One region of the Streptomyces sp. NPDC059695 genome, then DNA from elsewhere that is predicted to be linked to it. Evidence: riboswitches for the same ligand, from Rfam matches in the RefSeq annotation. Region 1 holds a riboswitch; each other region holds the start of a gene.
What was found. Region 1 has a riboswitch for cobalamin ahead of metE (5-methyltetrahydropteroyltriglutamate--homocysteine S-methyltransferase). Riboswitches for the same ligand answer to the same signal wherever they lie in the genome.
Positions count from the first base shown of each region.

Region 2: it holds a riboswitch for cobalamin, as region 1 does, so the genes downstream of both, ACFV2S_RS05545 (CoA-acylating methylmalonate-semialdehyde dehydrogenase) here and metE (5-methyltetrahydropteroyltriglutamate--homocysteine S-methyltransferase) in region 1, are expected to answer to the same signal.
Region 3: it holds a riboswitch for cobalamin, as region 1 does, so the genes downstream of both, ACFV2S_RS09045 (cobalamin biosynthesis protein) here and metE (5-methyltetrahydropteroyltriglutamate--homocysteine S-methyltransferase) in region 1, are expected to answer to the same signal.
Region 4: it holds a riboswitch for cobalamin, as region 1 does, so the genes downstream of both, cobN (cobaltochelatase subunit CobN) here and metE (5-methyltetrahydropteroyltriglutamate--homocysteine S-methyltransferase) in region 1, are expected to answer to the same signal.

Region 1 covers NZ_JBHWFF010000016.1:104,831-109,010, reverse strand. The annotation lists partial or broken gene metE (5-methyltetrahydropteroyltriglutamate--homocysteine S-methyltransferase) at 1-2,235, opposite strand, end outside; cobalamin riboswitch at 2,398-2,619, opposite strand; gene ACFV2S_RS21215 (HdeD family acid-resistance protein) at 2,717-3,355, opposite strand; gene ACFV2S_RS21210 (CsbD family protein) at 3,564-3,749, shown strand; gene ACFV2S_RS21205 (CPBP family intramembrane glutamic endopeptidase) at 3,836-4,180, shown strand, end outside.
Region 2 covers NZ_JBHWFF010000003.1:71,026-75,205, forward strand. The annotation lists partial or broken gene ACFV2S_RS05535 (short-chain fatty acyl-CoA regulator family protein) at 1-161, shown strand, start outside; gene ACFV2S_RS05540 (cobalamin-binding protein) at 170-1,084, opposite strand; cobalamin riboswitch at 1,185-1,365, shown strand; gene ACFV2S_RS05545 (CoA-acylating methylmalonate-semialdehyde dehydrogenase) at 1,596-3,095, shown strand; gene ACFV2S_RS05550 (acyl-CoA dehydrogenase family protein) at 3,092-4,180, shown strand, end outside.
Region 3 covers NZ_JBHWFF010000005.1:246,605-250,784, forward strand. The annotation lists gene ACFV2S_RS09040 (cobyric acid synthase) at 1-1,099, opposite strand, end outside; gene ACFV2S_RS09045 (cobalamin biosynthesis protein) at 1,096-2,082, opposite strand; cobalamin riboswitch at 2,117-2,249, opposite strand; gene ACFV2S_RS09050 (hypothetical protein) at 2,372-2,593, opposite strand; gene ACFV2S_RS09055 (anion permease) at 2,610-3,881, opposite strand.
Region 4 covers NZ_JBHWFF010000023.1:116,239-120,418, forward strand. The annotation lists gene ACFV2S_RS26765 (precorrin-2 C(20)-methyltransferase) at 1-38, opposite strand, end outside; gene ACFV2S_RS26770 (precorrin-8X methylmutase) at 35-670, opposite strand; gene ACFV2S_RS26775 (cobalamin biosynthesis protein CobG) at 685-1,911, opposite strand; cobalamin riboswitch at 1,991-2,116, shown strand; gene cobN (cobaltochelatase subunit CobN) at 2,157-4,180, shown strand, end outside.

The sequences.
Region 1 (4,180 bases):
GCCGCGGGTCTTCAGTCCGCAGTCGGGGTTGACCCACAGACGCCCGGCCGGGATGGCGCCCAGGCCCTTGCGCAGGAGCGCGGCGGCCTCGGCGGTGCCCGGGACGCGTGGGGAGTGGATGTCCCAGACTCCCGGACCGGCCTCGCGCGAGTAGCCGTGGGCGGCGAGCTCGTCGGCGACCCGCATGTGGGAGCGGGCGGCCTCCAGGCTGATGACGTCGGCGTCGAGGTCGTCGATGGCCCGGACGATGTCGCCGAACTCGGCGTAGCACATGTGGGTGTGGATCTGGGTGTCCGGCCGCACGCCGGCGGTGGTGAGCCGGAACGACTCGGTCGCCCAGGCCAGGTAGCCCGCGTGGTCGGCGGCCCGCAGCGGCAGGGTCTCGCGCAGGGCCGGCTCGTCGACCTGGATGACCGAGGTGCCGGCCGCCTCCAGGTCGGCCACCTCGTCGCGCAGGGCGAGCGCCACCTGCCGGGCGGTGTCGGCCGGCGGCTGGTCGTCCCGCACGAACGACCACGCGAGCATGGTCACCGGACCGGTCAGCATGCCCTTGACCGGCCGGGACGTCTGCGCCTGGGCGTACGTCGTCCAGCGCACCGTCATCGGCCCGGGACGGGAGACGTCCCCGGCGAGGACGGGCGGGCGGACGTATCGGGTGCCGTACGACTGCACCCAGCCGTGCCGCGTGGCGACGTAGCCCGTCAGCTGCTCGGCGAAGTACTGCACCATGTCGTTGCGCTCGGGCTCGCCGTGCACCAGCACGTCGACGCCGGTCCGCTCCTGGAAGGAGATCACCTCGCGGATCTCGTCCCTGATCCGCTCCTCGTACCCGGCGGCGTCGATCCGGCCGGCCCGCAGATCGGCGCGGGCCGCGCGGAGCTCGTCGGTCTGGGGGAACGAGCCGATGGTGGTGGTCGGAAGCGCGGGAAGCCCCAGGTGGGCCCGCTGGGCCGCGGAGCGTTCGGCGTACGGCTGGGAACGCCGGCCGTCCGCGTCGGTGACGGCGGCGGTACGGGCACGGACGGCGGGGTCGCGGGTGAGCGCGGAGCCGGCGCGGGAGGCGAGGGCGGCCCGGTTGGCGGCCAGTTCGGCGCTGATCGCGTCGGTGCCGTGGGAGAGGCCCTTGGCGAGGGTCACGACCTCGTCGGTCTTCTGGCGGGCGAAGGCCAGCCAGCGGCGGATCCGCGGGTCCATGTCCTCCTCCGCGGCCGCGTCCAGCGGGACGTGCAGCAGCGAGCAGGACGCGGCGACGTCGACCCGGCCGGCGAGGCCGAGCAGGGTGCCCAGGGTGGCGAGGGACTTCCGGTGGTCGTCGATCCAGACGTTGCGTCCGTTGACGACGCCCGCGACCAGCCGCTTGCCCGGCAGCCCGCCGACCGCGGCGAGGTCGTCCAGGTTCGCGGCGGCGGAGCCGGTGAAGTCGAGGGCGAGACCCTCCACCGGGGCCGCGGCCAGCACCTTGAGGGCGTCGCCGAGCCGGTCGAAGTACGAGGCGACGAGCAGCTTCGGCCGGTCGGTGGCCGCGCCCAGCTCGCGGTAGGCGCGGGCGGCGGCCTCCAGCTCGGCCGGGGTGCGGTCCTGGACCAGGGCGGGCTCGTCCAGCTGGACCCACTCGGCGCCCGCCGCGCGCAGATCGGCGAGCACGTCGGCGTAGACCGGGAGGAGCCGGTCGAGGAGGGTCAGCGGCTCGAAGCCGTCGGGGACGCCCGGGGCGGGCTTGGCGAGCAGCAGGTACGTGACGGGGCCGACCAGCACGGGGCGGGGAGCGTGCCCGAGCGCGAGGGCCTCCCCGAACTCGGCGACCTGCCGGGCGGAGTCGGCGGTGAAGACGGTGTCCGGCCCGAGTTCGGGGACCAGGTAGTGGTAGTTGGTGTCGAACCACTTGGTCATCTCCAGCGGCGCGACGTCCCGGGTGCCGCGGGCCATCGCGAAGTACCCGTCGAGCGCGTCCGCCTCGACGGCGGCGCGGTGGCGTGCCGGGACGGCACCGACCATCACGCTGGTGTCCAGGACGTGGTCGTAGTACGAGAAGTCACCGGTGGGCACTTCGTGGATGCCGGCGTCGGCCAGCTGCCGCCAGTGGGAGCGACGCAGGCCGGCGGCGGTGGACCGGAGGGCGTCGGCGGTGACGCGGCCCTTCCAGTAACCCTCGACGGCCTTCTTCAGTTCGCGGTGCCGACCCTGGCGGGGGTAGCCGTACACGGTGGCTCGTGCGGCCGCGGGCTTCGCTGTCACGGAACTCTCCTTCGCGAGACGTGTCCAGAACACCCGGAGACGGGGTGGACGCGAAGGAACGCCAGAGCGTACGGACCGCGCCGACGGAGGACGCCGCGTGTGCCGCTCGCTGTGTACGCCGACCCGCCCACGAGGTCACCGGGATGTCCGTACGCGGAATGCGTCCGCGTACGGGCAACGGGCAGGTCTTCGGACTCGCGGGCACACCCTCCTCGTGGAGGACACCTACTGGCCGTCGCTTCCCAGGACCGTGGTCCGGACCCAGTGCTATGACGGCGGTCGTTCCCGCTCACCGCTGCGGGGCAGTCCCGGATTCCCACCGGGTTCCCTCTTACGACGCATCCCGCCTGGCGGACGGGGCGAACCAGCTGCAGACGACACCCTAGGGCGCGCGATCGCCCGGTGGCGAGCGACGTCCAGGATTCGGGCGCGAAACCGACGAGGGGTCACTTCGGGTCGGGGCGAGGGCGCTCGCGCGGAATCAGGTGCCCGGGCCGGACGCTCCACGGCCCGTGATGCCCGCTCTGCGCAGGGCCGACCGCCAGGCCAGGGCGACCGCGGCCTCGGCCAGGCCGAGGAGGACGAGCCACAGTCCGAGCAGCCGCGTCAGGGCCCGGGCCGACTCCGTCGGAAGCGCCAGGACCACGATGCCGGCGACGATGCCGAGGATCCCGACGGCCATGACGACGCCGCGGTGCGGCATGTTCTTGGTGGCGATGGCGGAGTAGAGGGTGACGATGCCGGAGACCAGCCACACGGCGCCGACGATCAGCGAGAGCGCGGCGATCGTCTGGAGCGGGTTCCTCAGACACAGCACTCCGCCGAGGACGCACAGGACGGCCACGATCAGGCCGGGCACGCGGTCGCCGCTGTCGCGGCCGAACACGGACACGAAACGGAAGACGCCGATCGCCAGCAGGTAGAGCCCGATCAGCACGGCCACGACGTGCAGGGTGACGTCTGGCCAGACGAGCAGCAGGATGCCGGGTACGAGGGTCGCCAACGCCGCGCCGAGGAGCCAGGTCCAGGAACGGCCGAGACGTGCCAGCTGATCCGCCGGGTCGGCCGCGGGAGTCCCCTGCGGGCCGGCGCCGGGTGCGGAGTCCTGTGGAGTGGTCATGCGTCCTCCTCCCGTCCCCCGGGTCCAGTACAAGTCTGCACCCATCGTCTGGGGGCCGCCTCACCTCGTGAGGAGCGCACGGGGCGAGGCCGGGCACGGACGGGAGGCCCGGACCGGGTGCGCCGGCGCCGGGCCCGGCCGACGCGCACCCGGGGTCGTCCGAACCTAGCGTGGAGGGTGGGAACCGACCGGACGGAGGGTCGCGAGCATGAGCGACGCCATGGACAAGGCCAAGGGCAGGCTCAAGGAGATCGCCGGCAGGATCACCGGTCACGAGCGCCTGGAGGCCGAGGGCAGGACGGACCAGGCGAAGGCCAGGTTCCGCGAGAAGGCGAAGAGCGTGCGGCACCGCGCCGAGGGAATCATGGACTCGCTCAAGCGGGACCGCTCGTAACCCTCGACCGCGCCCTCGGCCGCCACGCCCGGGACCGAAGGGACGGGCGGAACGATCCCGCGCAGCGGAAGGACGGACTCACTCCCGTGTCCCGCCGTGATCCCGAGGACGGCCGCCGGCCCGTCGTACGAAGCCGCCGTTCCACCGGCGACCCGCCGCCGGGCCGGTGGCGCGGGCCCCTCGGCACCTGGCCGGCCGTCGCCCTCACCGTCGCCGTTCTCGTGGCGGCCAACCTGCTGCTGCACACCTGGACCGGCGCCCTCCACCTGCTCGCGGCCGTCGTCGTCTCCGCCGTCCTCCTGGGTGTGCTCCGCTGGGCTGGCGGCACGCCGGCGGACGCGGGACTGGCGGCCGGGACACGGGCCCGCGGCGCCCGGTGGGCGGCCGCCCTGACCGGGATCGTCGCCGCCGTCTATCTCGTCGGAGCGCTG
Region 2 (4,180 bases), on a different contig from region 1:
ACAACGCGGCGGCGGCGACCCCGATCGGCATGGGCTGCCGCGTCTGCGAGCGCCTCGACTGCCCCCCCCAGCGCGCGGCCCCGCCGCTCGGGCGTCCGCTCCGGATCGACCAGAACGCCAGCACGTTCGTCCCGTACCCGGTCGCCGACCCGTCGGCCTGAGCCGTGGATCAGGGCAGGAGGAAGGCCTCGGTCGTCGTCACGGGGTCTCCCGCCCGGACCCCGTGGAGGACGTGCGCCAGAACCTCCGCGCCGCGTACGACCCGGGGGCCCGGCCGGTTGAAGTAGGCGGGCCCGTCCAGCACCCATACCGCGCCGGACCGTACCGCGGGCAGATCGTCCCACCCGGGGAGGGAGGTCAGCAGGTCGCGCTCGCGCACGGTCCGTTCGGGCGGGAAGCCGCAGGGCAGGACCAGGAGGACGTCGGGTCGGGCGGCCCGGACGGCCTCCCAGGTCATCGGCTTCGTGTGCTCTCCGGGAGCGGCGAGAAGCGGTTCGCCGCCGGCGCAGGTGATCTGCTCGGGCACCCAGTGCCCCGCGGGCCACAGCGGATCGAGCCACTCGACGGCCACCACCCTGGGCCGGGCCCGACCCGCCGTGAGTCCGCGTACCGCGGCCAGCCGATCGCGCAGTTCCTCGCGCCGCCGCTCGGCCCGCTCCCGTACGCCCAGCAGGTCGCCGACCGTGACCAGGCAGTCCAGGACGTCGTCCAGGGTGCGGGGCTCCAGACTGAGGACGCGAGGACCGCCGTCGAGGACGCGCACCGCGCGTGAGACGGCCTCGTAGGACACCGCGCAGACGTCGCACAGGTCCTGGGTGAGCACGACATCGGGCGCGAGAGCGGAAAGCGCCTCGGCGTCCAGGGTGTAGAGCGAGGAGCCGCCGTGCGCGGCCCCGCCGACCGCGGCCGAGATCTCCCGGCTGCTCAGTGCGTCCGACGAGAACTCGGCGGACGTGACCACCGGGACGCCGGCCACATCCCGCGGCGGCCAGTCGCACTCGTGGGTCCGTCCCACCAGGTCCGCGGCCAGCCCGAGCTGGGCCACGATGTCGGTCGCCGCAGGCAGCAAGGAGACGATGCGCATGACCCGAGCCTAGGCGGTGCACCGGGCTCCGGCCGGCGCCTGTCCGGATGGCGTCGCCGCGCCGTGGGTGGGGGTGGACTTACTAGGACGTCCAACTATATGTTCGTGACGAGCCCGCGGTGCAGGGAAGCCGGTGTGATTCCGGCGCGGTCCCGCCACTGTGACCGGGGAGTGTGCTCTTCCAGCAGGTCAGGCCACTGACGGAAACCATCCGTCGGGAAGGCCGGAGAGCATGCGCTGATCCGGGAGTCAGGATACCGGCCGTGGGGTGTTCCGTGTTGTCCACGAGGATGGAGCAGACACGCATGGCACCGGTACGTGACCACGACCCTGGTGATCCGGCGGAGTACCCGAACCCCGAGGCCCTGTCCCCGCGTTCGTGACTCGACGAAGGCGTCCTCGCCTTCCCCTGTCCCGCGGCAGGACCCGCGTGCGCGCACCCCGATCGGTGCCGTCCTCGCGGTCCTCGCCGCGCCCTCCTCGGATCCGTACCTGACGAGAGCAGGCTTCGATGGTCCGCGAACTCACCCATTTCATCGGCGGCAAGCACACCGCCGGCACGTCCGGCTCCTTCGCCGACGTGTACGACCCCAACACCGGTGCCGTCCAGGCCAGGGTCCCCCTGGCCGGGCGCGCCGACACGGAGGCGGCGATCGCCGCCTCCGAGGAGGCCCAGCGGGAATGGGGCCGGTGGAACCCGCAGCGACGCGCACGCGTCCTGCTGCGCTTCCTCCAACTCGTCGAGGCGGAAAGGGACTCCCTGGCACGGCTGCTTTCCTCCGAGCACGGCAAGACCGTCGCCGACGCGCACGGGGACCTCCAACGCGGCCTGGAGGTCGTCGAGTTCGCCGCGGGCATCCCGCACCTCCTCAAGGGCGAGTTCACCGACAACGCCGGCACCGGCATCGACGTGCACTCGCTCCGCAGCCCGCTGGGTGTCGTCGCCGGGATCACCCCCTTCAACTTCCCCGCGATGATTCCGCTGTGGAAGGCCGCACCGGCCCTGGCCTGTGGAAACGCCTTCATCCTCAAGCCCTCCGAGCGCGACCCCTCCGTACCCCTGCGGCTCGCCGAGCTGTTCCTGGAGGCCGGACTGCCGCCCGGTGTGCTGAACGTGGTCAACGGAGGCAAAGAGGCCGTCGACACCCTCCTCGAAAACCCTCGCGTCCAGGCCCTCGGCTTCGTCGGCTCCACCCCGATCGCCGCGCACCTCTACGCCACCGCCGCCGCGCACGGAAAGCGCGCCCAGTGCTTCGGCGGGGCCAAGAACCACATGATCGTGATGCCGGACGCGGACCTCGACCAGGCTGCTGAAGCGCTGATCGGCGCCGGGTACGGCTCGGCCGGCGAGCGGTGCATGGCGATCTCCGTCGCCGTCCCTGTCGGCGAGGAGACCGCCGACGCGCTGGTGGCGAGGCTGAAGGAGCGCATCGTCTCCCTGCGCATCGGCACCTCCGACGACCCGGACGCCGACTTCGGGCCCCTCGTCAGCAAGGACGCCCTGGACCGGGTCGACCGGTACGTCGGCATCGGCGTCGACGAAGGTGCGGAACTCGTCGTCGACGGAAGGGGTTTCACCCTCCCCGGCCACGAGAACGGCTTCTTCGCGGGAGCCTCCCTCTTCGACCGCGTCACGCCGTCCATGCGGATCTACCAGGAGGAGATCTTCGGCCCGGTGCTGTGCGTGGCACGGGCCGCCGACTACGAGTCCGCGCTCCGGCTCCCGAGCGAGCACCCGTACGGCAACGGCGTGGCCATCTTCACCCGCGACGGCGACACCGCCCGCGACTTCACCCGGCGTGTCAACACCGGCATGGTCGGCGTGAACGTCCCCATCCCGGTCCCGGTGGCGTACCACACCTTCGGCGGCTGGAAGCGGTCCGGATTCGGCGACCTGAACCAGCACGGCCCCGACGCCATCCGCTTCTACACCCGCACCAAGACCGTGACCTCCCGCTGGCCCTCCGGGGTCAAGGAAGGCGCGAGCTTCACCATGCCGACGATGGGATGAGCGCCGTGACCACCCTCACCGAGGACCAACTGGCCCTCGCCGAAGTCACCCTCGACTTCGCCCAGGAACAGCTCGCCCCGTACGCGGTGACCTGGGACCAGGACAAGCAGTTCCCCGTCGACGTCATCCGCCGCGCCGCCGCGCTCGGGCTCGGCGGCGTGTACGTACGGGAGGAGTGCGGCGGCTCCGGCCTGAGCCGGGCCGACGGCGTCCTCGTCTTCGAGACCCTGGCGACCGGCTGCCCCTCGATCGCCGGCTATCTCTCCATCCACAACATGGTCGCCTGGATGATCGACCGGTACGGAGACCCCGCCCAGCGTGCCCGCTGGCTGCCCGGCCTCTGTGCCGCCGAGACCCTGGGCAGCTACTGCCTCACCGAACCCGGCGCGGGATCGGACGCCGCCGCCCTGCGCACCCGGGCCGAGCGGGACGGCGACCACTACGTCCTGAGCGGAGTGAAGCAGTTCATCTCCGGCGCCGGTGCCTCCGACCTGTACGTCGTCCTGGCCCGCACCGGAGGGGCCGGCCCCGGCGGGATCTCCGCCTTCGTCGTGGAGCGCGGCGACCCGGGCGTCTCGTTCGGCGCGAACGAGCGCAAGATGGGCTGGAACGCGCAGCCCACCCGGCAGGTCGTCCTCGACGCGGTGAGGATCCCCGCCGACCGGCGCCTCGGCACCGAGGGCGAAGGCTTCCGCATCGCCATGCACGGGCTCAACGGCGGCCGCCTCGGCATCGCCGCCTGCTCCCTCGGCGGCGCCCAGAGCGCACTCGACCGCAGCCTCACGCATCTCGCCGACCGCGAGGCCTTCGGCGCCCGGCTGCTCGACGCCCAGGCTCTGCAGTTCCGGCTCGCCGACATGGCCACCGAACTGACGGCCGCCCGCGCGCTGGTACGGCAGGCCGCCGAGGCCCTCGACCGCGGCGACCCCCAGGCGGTCCAACTCTGCGCCATGGCGAAGCGGTTCGCCACCGACACGGGCTTCTCGGTCGCCGACCGGGCGCTCCAGCTGCACGGCGGCTACGGCTACCTCAGCGAGTACGGCATCGAGAAGATCGTCCGCGACCTGCGGGTCCACCGGATCCTG
Region 3 (4,180 bases), on a different contig from region 1:
CGAGCCCGTCGACCACACCGGCCTTCGACTCGACGTCGTCCTCGATGCGCTCGCCCAGGGCCTGGAAGCCGCCGCAGACGCCGAGCACCGGCCGGCCCTCGGCCGCGCGCCGCACGAGCGCGTCCGCGAGGCCCCTCTCCCGCAGCCAGGCGAGCGCCCTGACCGTTCCCCGGGTGCCGGGCACGACGACGAGGTCGGCGTCGACGAGCTCCTCGGGCCGGTCCACGAACCGGACGACCACGCCCGGTTCGGCGGCGAGCGCGTCGACGTCGGTGAAGTTGGACATCAGCGGGACGGCGCAGACGGCGACCCGCAGCACGTCCGCGCCGACCGGCGGCGCGACGACCGACTCGCGGACGGTGCCCCGCAGGGAGACCCGCAGGCCGTCCTCCTCGTCGATGCCGAGCCCGTGCGCGTACGGCAGGACGCCGAAGGTCCGGCGCCCGGTGAGCCCGTGCAGCATGTCGAGGCCCGGTTCCAGCAGCGTGACGTCGCCCCGGAACTTGTTGACCAGGTATCCGGCCACGAGCGACTGGTCCTCGGGCGACAGCAGCGCCGTCGTCCCGAAGAACTGGGCGAAGACCCCGCCGCGGTCGATGTCCCCGACGACGACCACGGGCAGCTTCGCGGCGCGCGCGATGCCCATGTTCACGATGTCGGTGCGCCGCAGGTTGATCTCGGCCGGACTCCCCGCCCCCTCGCAGATCACGGCGTCATACGTGCCCCGGAGTTCCTCCAGGCACGCGAGGACCGGCTCGAGGAGTTCCTTCTGCCGGCCGCCGTGGTAGCCGCGGGCACTGAGCTCCCCGACCGGCCTGCCCATCAGGACGACCTGGCTGGAGCGGTCGCTGCCCGGCTTGAGCAGCACCGGGTTCATCAGCGCGGTCGGCTCCACCCGGGCGGCCTGGGCCTGCATGGCCTGGGCGCGGCCGATCTCGGCGCCCTCCCGGGTGACGAAGGAGTTCAGGGACATGTTCTGTCCCTTGAACGGTGCGACCTTGACGCCCTGCCGGACCAGCCAGCGGCAGATGCCGGCCGTGACGACGCTCTTGCCCGCGTCGGACGTGGTCCCGGCGACGAGCAGCCCCCCACCCCTCATGCGTTCCTCCGCTTCAGCGCGCTCGCGATCATGCGGCCGCCCACGCAGGCGGCCAGGGTCAGTCCGGTGACCCGGCGGGAGAGCCGGACCGCGCGGTCGATGTCGGCGACCTCGACGGGCCGCCCCTCCCCGTTGAGGACGGGCCGGTGCTCGACCCGCCCGGCGTACGAGAGGGTCCCCCCGAGCCGAAGGCCGAGGGCGCCCGCGAAGGAGGCCTCGACGGGGCCCGCGTTGGGGCTCGGGTGCTTCGCGGCGTCCGCCCGCCAGGCCCGTACGGCTCCGCGCGGGTTCCCGCCGGCGACGGTGGCGAGGGCGGCGGTCAGCCGGGCGCCGGGCCAGCCGGCCAGGTCGTCGAGGCGGGCCGAGGCCCAGCCGTACCTGCGGTAGCGGGGGGACTTGTGGCCGACCATCGCGTCGAGGGTGTTGACCGCGCGGAAGCCGACCAGGCCGGGCACGCCCGCGACCGCTCCCCAGAAGAGGGCGCCCACGACGGCGTCGGAGGTGTTCTCGGCGACGGACTCGACGACCGCGCGGGCCATCGCGGGGCCGTCGAGGGACTGCGGGTCGCGCCCGCACAGGTGCGGCAGCCGCTCCCGGGCGACCTCCAGGTCCCCGGCGGCGAGGGCGCCGCCGATCGCGCGGGCCTCGCGCCCCAGGGTCGTGCCGCCGACGACGGACCAGACGGCCGCGGCGGTGAGCGCGGCGGATCCCGCGCGGCTGCCCCGTACCGCACGGGCGGCGAGGGCGGCGGCCGCGACGGTGGCGCCGGCGCAGACGGTGGTGTGCAGGGCGCCCCAGCCGCGGTGGTCGCGCCACAGGGCGTCCTCGACGCGGGCCGCGGCCCGGCCGAACGCGGCGACCGGATGGCCGCGTCGGGGATCGCCGACGAGCAGGTCGACGGCGAGTCCGGCGGCCGCGCCGTACGCGAATCCGTCCGGGGAGAGGCGGCTGGCTCTGGGGAACAGGAGGGTGCGGCCGGGCATGGCGCTGTGTCCTCACTCAGGGTCCGCGCCCTGGATCGACGTGACCGGCGGCGAGAGTTCCTGACTCCCGGACCCGTCGGATCCGGTCACAGTGGCGGGACCGCGCCGGATTCGCACCGGACTTCCTCTACTGCCGCCGTAATGGCCTCGGCAGTCCACCACGGCCGAGAACAGCCGTCAACTCACCCTTGACCTGCACCGCGTCACTGTGCGGAGCACCACAAACACGACGGCGGGGCGGCCCGCACCCGAAGGTGCGGACCGCCCCGCCTGTCACGCCCGGCGTGCGTCAGGCGACGATCAGGTAGATGCCGTACGCCACGGCCGCCAGGCACAGGGCGAAGCAGGCGTAGGCGCCGGTGCGGGCCAGGGCGGCGGAGCCTCCCTGGGCGGCGGCCTGCTCCTGCTTGGAGAGGCCGATGACACCGAGGGTGAAGAGGCCCACGAGGGCGACGGTCGCCACGAGGCTGACTCCGAAGACGGAGCCGAGGGCTGCCCAGTCGATCTTCATGCTTGGTTCCAGTTCCTTAGACCGCGGCGGCGGGGGCCGGGGGAGCGGCCGGGTCCGTGGGGACCGGCGCGGGGATGGTGGTCTTCAGGTCCTCGTCCGCGACGGCGGCGACGGAACCGGCCGGCGGCGGGGTGACGGCCGCGATCGCGGTGGTCACGACGCCCGCGGGCTCGGAGTCGCCGTTCAGGTCGTCGGCGGTGACGTTGTGCTGGTCGACCGGCTTGCGGCGGGACAGCGACCAGATCACGGCCGACCCGGAGACCAGCAGGACCGCGACGGCGACGATGCCCCAGGGGCCCTGCTTGGTGAGGAACTCGGCACCGGCGCCGACGAGGCCGGCGGCGGGCAGCGTCAGGCCCCAGGCGACGAACATCCGGGTCGCGGTCGACCAGCGGACGACACCGCCCTTGCGGCCGAGACCGGCACCCATCACGGCACCCGAGCAGGACTGGGTGGTGGAGAGGGAGAAGCCGAGGTGCGAGGAGGCGAGGATGACCGTGGCGGCGCTGGTCTGGGCGGCGAAGCCCTGCTGCGGCTTGAGGTCGGTGAGGCCCTTGCCCATGGTGCGGATGATGCGCCAGCCCCCGAGGTAGGTGCCGAGCGCGATGGCGACACCGGCGGAGACGACGACCCACAGCGGGGGGTTCGAGCCGGGGCTGACGACGCCCTGCGTGACCAGGGCGAGGGTGATGATGCCCATCGTCTTCTGGGCGTCGTTGGTGCCGTGGGCGAGGGAGACGAGACCGGCGGAGGCGATCTGGCCGACGCGGTAGCCCTTGGCGGTGTGCTTCTCGTCGGTCTTGGCGCCGATCTTGAACGTCAGCCGGGTGGCCAGCATCGCGGCGAGGCCGGCGACGATCGGCGCGGCGACGGCCGGGATCAGGACCTTGGTGACGATGGTCGGGGCGTTCACGGCGGACCAGCCGGCCGACATGACCGCGGCGCCGATGAGACCGCCGAAGAGGGCGTGGGACGAGCTGGACGGCAGGCCCAGGAGCCAGGTCAGCAGGTTCCACAGGATGGCGCCCACGAGCGCCGCGAAGATCACTTCTGTGCGAATGCCCTCTTCGTTGATGATCCCGCCGGAGATCGTCTTGGCGACCTCCACGGACAGGAACGCTCCGACGAGGTTCAGCACGGCGGACATGGCCACCGCCGTCTTGGGCTTGAGAGCACCGGTCGAGATGGTCGTGGCCATCGCGTTGGCGGTGTCGTGGAAACCGTTCGTGAAATCGAACACGAGAGCTGTCACGACCACAATGGCGAGCAGCAGCGTGATGTGTTCCATTTACCCAGGCAATCGTTTGACGTCAGTGGCTCGACGAACGTAAGCAACCTGGGTGAACGGAAGGTGAACTGAGCCGGGCGGCGTGGTGTCCCTATCCGGTGTCAAGACATTCCGCTTGTGGCCCCCGGGTGTCCGGGTGTCCACGATGCGGTCACCCGGCAACCGCGGGTAATCCGGGCCCTCCCGGGGCACGTACGACCTGCCCCGCTTCCTCCCCCGTCACCCGGTTCCGCTCCCTGGACAGAACCATCCGGCCGGGGGACCGCCAGGAGGAGACCCATGTCACTCCACCGGGCGAT
Region 4 (4,180 bases), on a different contig from region 1:
AGCCCGACGCCGTACAGCTTTCCGGTCACGGTGCTCATGCCTGGATCTCCGCTTCGTGGGCGAGGGCGTTGATCGCGGCGGCCGTGATCGCGCTGCCGCCGCGCCGGCCCCGTACGACCAGGTAGTCGAGGCCGAGGGTGTTCTCGGCCAGCGCGTCCTTGGACTCGGCGGCGCCGATGAAGCCGACGGGGATGCCGAGGACGGCGGCGGGCCTCCCGGCGCCCTTCGCGATCATCTCCAGGAGGTGGAAGAGCGCGGTCGGCGCGTTGCCGATGGCGACGACGGAGCCTTCGAGGCGGTCCCGCCACAGCTCCAGGGCGGCGGCGGAGCGGGTGGTGCCGAGCTCGGCGGCGAGGGCCGGGACGGCCGGGTCGGACAGCGCGCAGAGCACCTCGTTGTCGGCGGGCAGCCGCTTGCGGGTGACGCCGCTGGCGACCATCTGGGCGTCGCAGAGAACGGGCGCGCCGGCGCGGAGGGCCGCGCGGGCGTTCGCGACGACCCGCGGGGAGTACGCGATGTCCTGCACGAGGTCGGTCATGCCGCAGGCGTGGATCATCCGGACGGCCACCATGGCGACGTCGGCGGGCAGGTCCGCGAGGTCCGCCTCGGCGCGGATCGTGGCAAAGGACCGGCGGTAGATCTCCGTCCCGTCCTTCTCGTAGTCGAACATCCTGGTGCTCTCGCTCATCTCGTCGTGCGGGCCTTGGTCACTGCTTCGGGCAGGGCGGTACGGGGGGTGGGGACGCCGTCCACCAGGTAGCTGTCGTCGCCGGTGGCGAGGACGTCGATCCAGGTGCCGCGCGGGTGGCCGCAGCGGCGCTCGCACCCGGACCAGTGGACGGGCAGGCCTCCGTGGCGGACCAGGCCGGCGTCCGTCCGTACGTCGGCGAGGGACTTGGCGCAGCCGGGGCGTCCGGTGCAGGCGCTGACCCCGACGGAGGGCAGACCGGGCCGGGTGATCAGGCCGTACGGCTCCAGGGCGGGGAGCCTGCCGGGGTCGGTCACCACGACCGCGCCCCGCCAGGGGGTGAGCCGGAGCTCGGCGGCGCCTTCGGCCAGGGCCCGCAGCTGGGCGGCGGTCAGCCGGCCGAGCGGGGCGAGGACGTGCAGGGCGCGGTCGCCGAGCGGCCCGGGCGCGGGCGGCGGGGACACGGGAAGCGGCGGCGCGGGTACGGGCTGCGCCGTGATCCCGGCCCGCGCGAGCGCCCCGGCCCAGTCGGGTGTGTGGGTGCCGGGCAGCTCGTGCGGGCGCCAGGCCCCGGTCCCCGCGGCCTCGGCGGCGTCGAGGAACGCGAGGGTGGCGGCGAGCGCGGCCCGCACGGCGTCGGCGGCGGCGAGGCGGAAGGCCCGGGAGCCGAGCCGCAGCAGGGCGGACCCGTCCGGTCCTGCGATCAAGCTCACATCGCCGCCGAGCCCGGCGACGTCCCCGCGCCCGTCGTCCAGGACGAACAGGAACCGTCCCGAAAGGGACGCCGCCCGGGGTTCGGCGCACAGGGCGGTGTCCAGGGCGCGGGCCCACAACTGCACGTCCGCGTGGCCGAGTCCGTCGAGTCCCGCGCCGGGCGAGGCCACGATGTTGCGGACGCGCTCGTGCGTGGGGGAGGGCAGCAGGCCCGCCCCCGCCAGGAGGGCGGCGAGCTCCGCCCCGCAGTCCCCGGCGAGGCCGCGCAGCTCCGCGTTGCCGCGCGAGGTGATGCTGATCCGCCCGTCGCCGAGCGTCTCGGCCACGTCGGCCAGGACCTCGGCCTGATGGGCCGTCAGACGGCCTGCGGGCAGGCGCAGTCGGGCCAGGCGTCCGTCGTCGGCGGGGTGCAGGCGCAGCGCCCCGGGGCAGGCGTCGCCACGGTCCCGTACGCGAGGTTCGCCCGGTTCGGGCGCCGGGGGTGGGGTGGGCGGCATGGCGGCGAGCATACCCACGGGGAACCGGCCGGCCACCGGGTGTGATCCGGTCGACCCCGCCGCTCCCTGGGGCGCGCCGACGCCACGATCTAGGATGCAGATCGGCATGGGGTCCCAGGACCCCGGGGAGGAAGCCCGGTGAGAATCCGGCGCGGTCCCGCCACTGTGAGCCCGTACCCACGGGTGAGTCAGGAACTCCCGCCGTCCATACGACCACCCGGGGCGCGGACAACCCCGAGGAAGGCCTGAGCCTCGCCATGCTCCTGCTGCTGTCGCACTCCGACACCGACCTGCTCAGCGCCCGCGCGGCCGGAGGGCCGGTGGAGTACCGCTTCGCCAACCCCTCCCGCCTCCCCCTGGCCGATCTCCCCGCCCTGCTCGACGGCGTCGACCTCGTCCTCGTCCGGCTCCTCGGCGGCGTCCGCTCCTGGCAGGAGGGCCTGGACACGATCCTGGCCGCCGGGAAGCCGGTCGTCGTGCTGAGCGGCGAACAGGCCCCCGACGCCCAGCTCATGGAGGCCTCCACCGTCCCGGTCGGCGTCGCCACCGAGGCGCACGCCTATCTGGCGCACGGCGGCCCGGCCAACCTGGAGCAGCTGGCCCGCTTCCTCTCCGACACCGTCCTGCTCACCGGCCACGGCTTCGAGGCCCCGGCCGCCGCCCCCACGTGGGGCCCGCTGGACCGCGTCGCGAGGGACACCGACGGTCCGACGATCGCCGTGCTCTACTACCGCGCCCACCACATGAGCGGGAACACCGCCTTCGTCGACGCCCTGTGCGGGGCGATCGAGGACGCCGGCGCGCGGGCCCTCCCGCTGTACGTGGCGTCCCTGCGGGCCCCCGAGGCGGAGCTCGTCGAGACGCTGCGCACGGCCGACGCGATCGTCACGACCGTCCTCGCGGCCGGCGGCACCAAGCCCGCCGAGGCCCAGGCCGGCGGCGACGAGGAGGCCTGGGACGCGGGCGCGCTCGCCGCGCTCGACGTGCCGATCCTCCAGGCGCTGTGCCTGACCGGATCGCGGTCGGCGTGGGAGGAGAACGACGAGGGCCTGTCCCCGCTGGACGCCGCCAGCCAGGTCGCCGTGCCCGAGTTCGACGGCCGTCTCATCACCGTCCCGTTCTCCTTCAAGGAGATCGACGCCGACGGTCTGCCCGCGTACGTCGCCGACGCCGAGCGCGCGGCCCGCGTCGCCGGGATCGCCGTCCGGCACGCCCGGCTCCGCCACATCCCGAACGCCGAGAAGCGGCTGGCGCTCGTCCTCTCCGCGTACCCGACGAAGCACTCCCGCATCGGCAACGCGGTCGGTCTCGACACCCCGGCCTCCGCCGTCTCCCTGCTCCGCCGCCTCATCGCCGAGGGCTACGACTTCGGCCCCGAGGCGGACCTCCCCGGTGTGGTCTCCGGCGACGGCGACGAGCTGATCTACGCCCTCATCGAGGCCGGCGGTCACGACCAGGACTGGCTCACCGAGGAGCAGCTGGCGAAGAACCCGGTCCGCATCCCGGCCGCCGACTACAAGCGCTGGTACGCGACCCTGCCCGAGGAACTGCGCACCCACGTCGAGGAGCACTGGGGCCCGGCGCCCGGCGAGATGTTCCTGGACCGGTCCCGCAACCCGGAGGGCGACATCGTCCTCGCCGCCCTGCGGCGCGGGAACCTGCTGGTCCTCATCCAGCCGCCGCGCGGCTTCGGCGAGAACCCGATCGCGATCTACCACGACCCCGATCTCCCGCCGTCCCACCACTACCTGGCCGCCTACCGCTGGATCGCCGCCCGCGCCGAGGACGGCGGCTTCGGCGCCGACGCCATGGTCCACCTGGGCAAGCACGGCAACCTGGAGTGGCTGCCCGGCAAGAACGCCGGCCTGTCCGCCGCCTGCGGTCCCGACGCGGCCCTCGGCGACATCCCGCTGATCTACCCGTTCCTCGTGAACGACCCGGGCGAGGGCACCCAGGCCAAGCGGCGCGTGCACGCGACCCTCGTCGACCACCTGGTGCCGCCGATGGCCCGCGCCGACTCGTACGGCGACATCGCGCGCCTGGAGCAGCTGCTCGACGAGTACGCGCAGATCTCCTCCATGGACCCGGCGAAGCTGCCCGCGATCCGCGCCCAGATCTGGACCCTGATCCAGGCCGCCAAGCTCGACCACGACCTCGGTCTTCAGGAGCGCCCGGAGGACGACGGCTTCGACGACTTCCTGCTGCACGTCGACGGCTGGCTGTGCGAGGTCAAGGACGCCCAGATCCGCGACGGACTGCACGTCCTCGGCGGCGCCCCGGA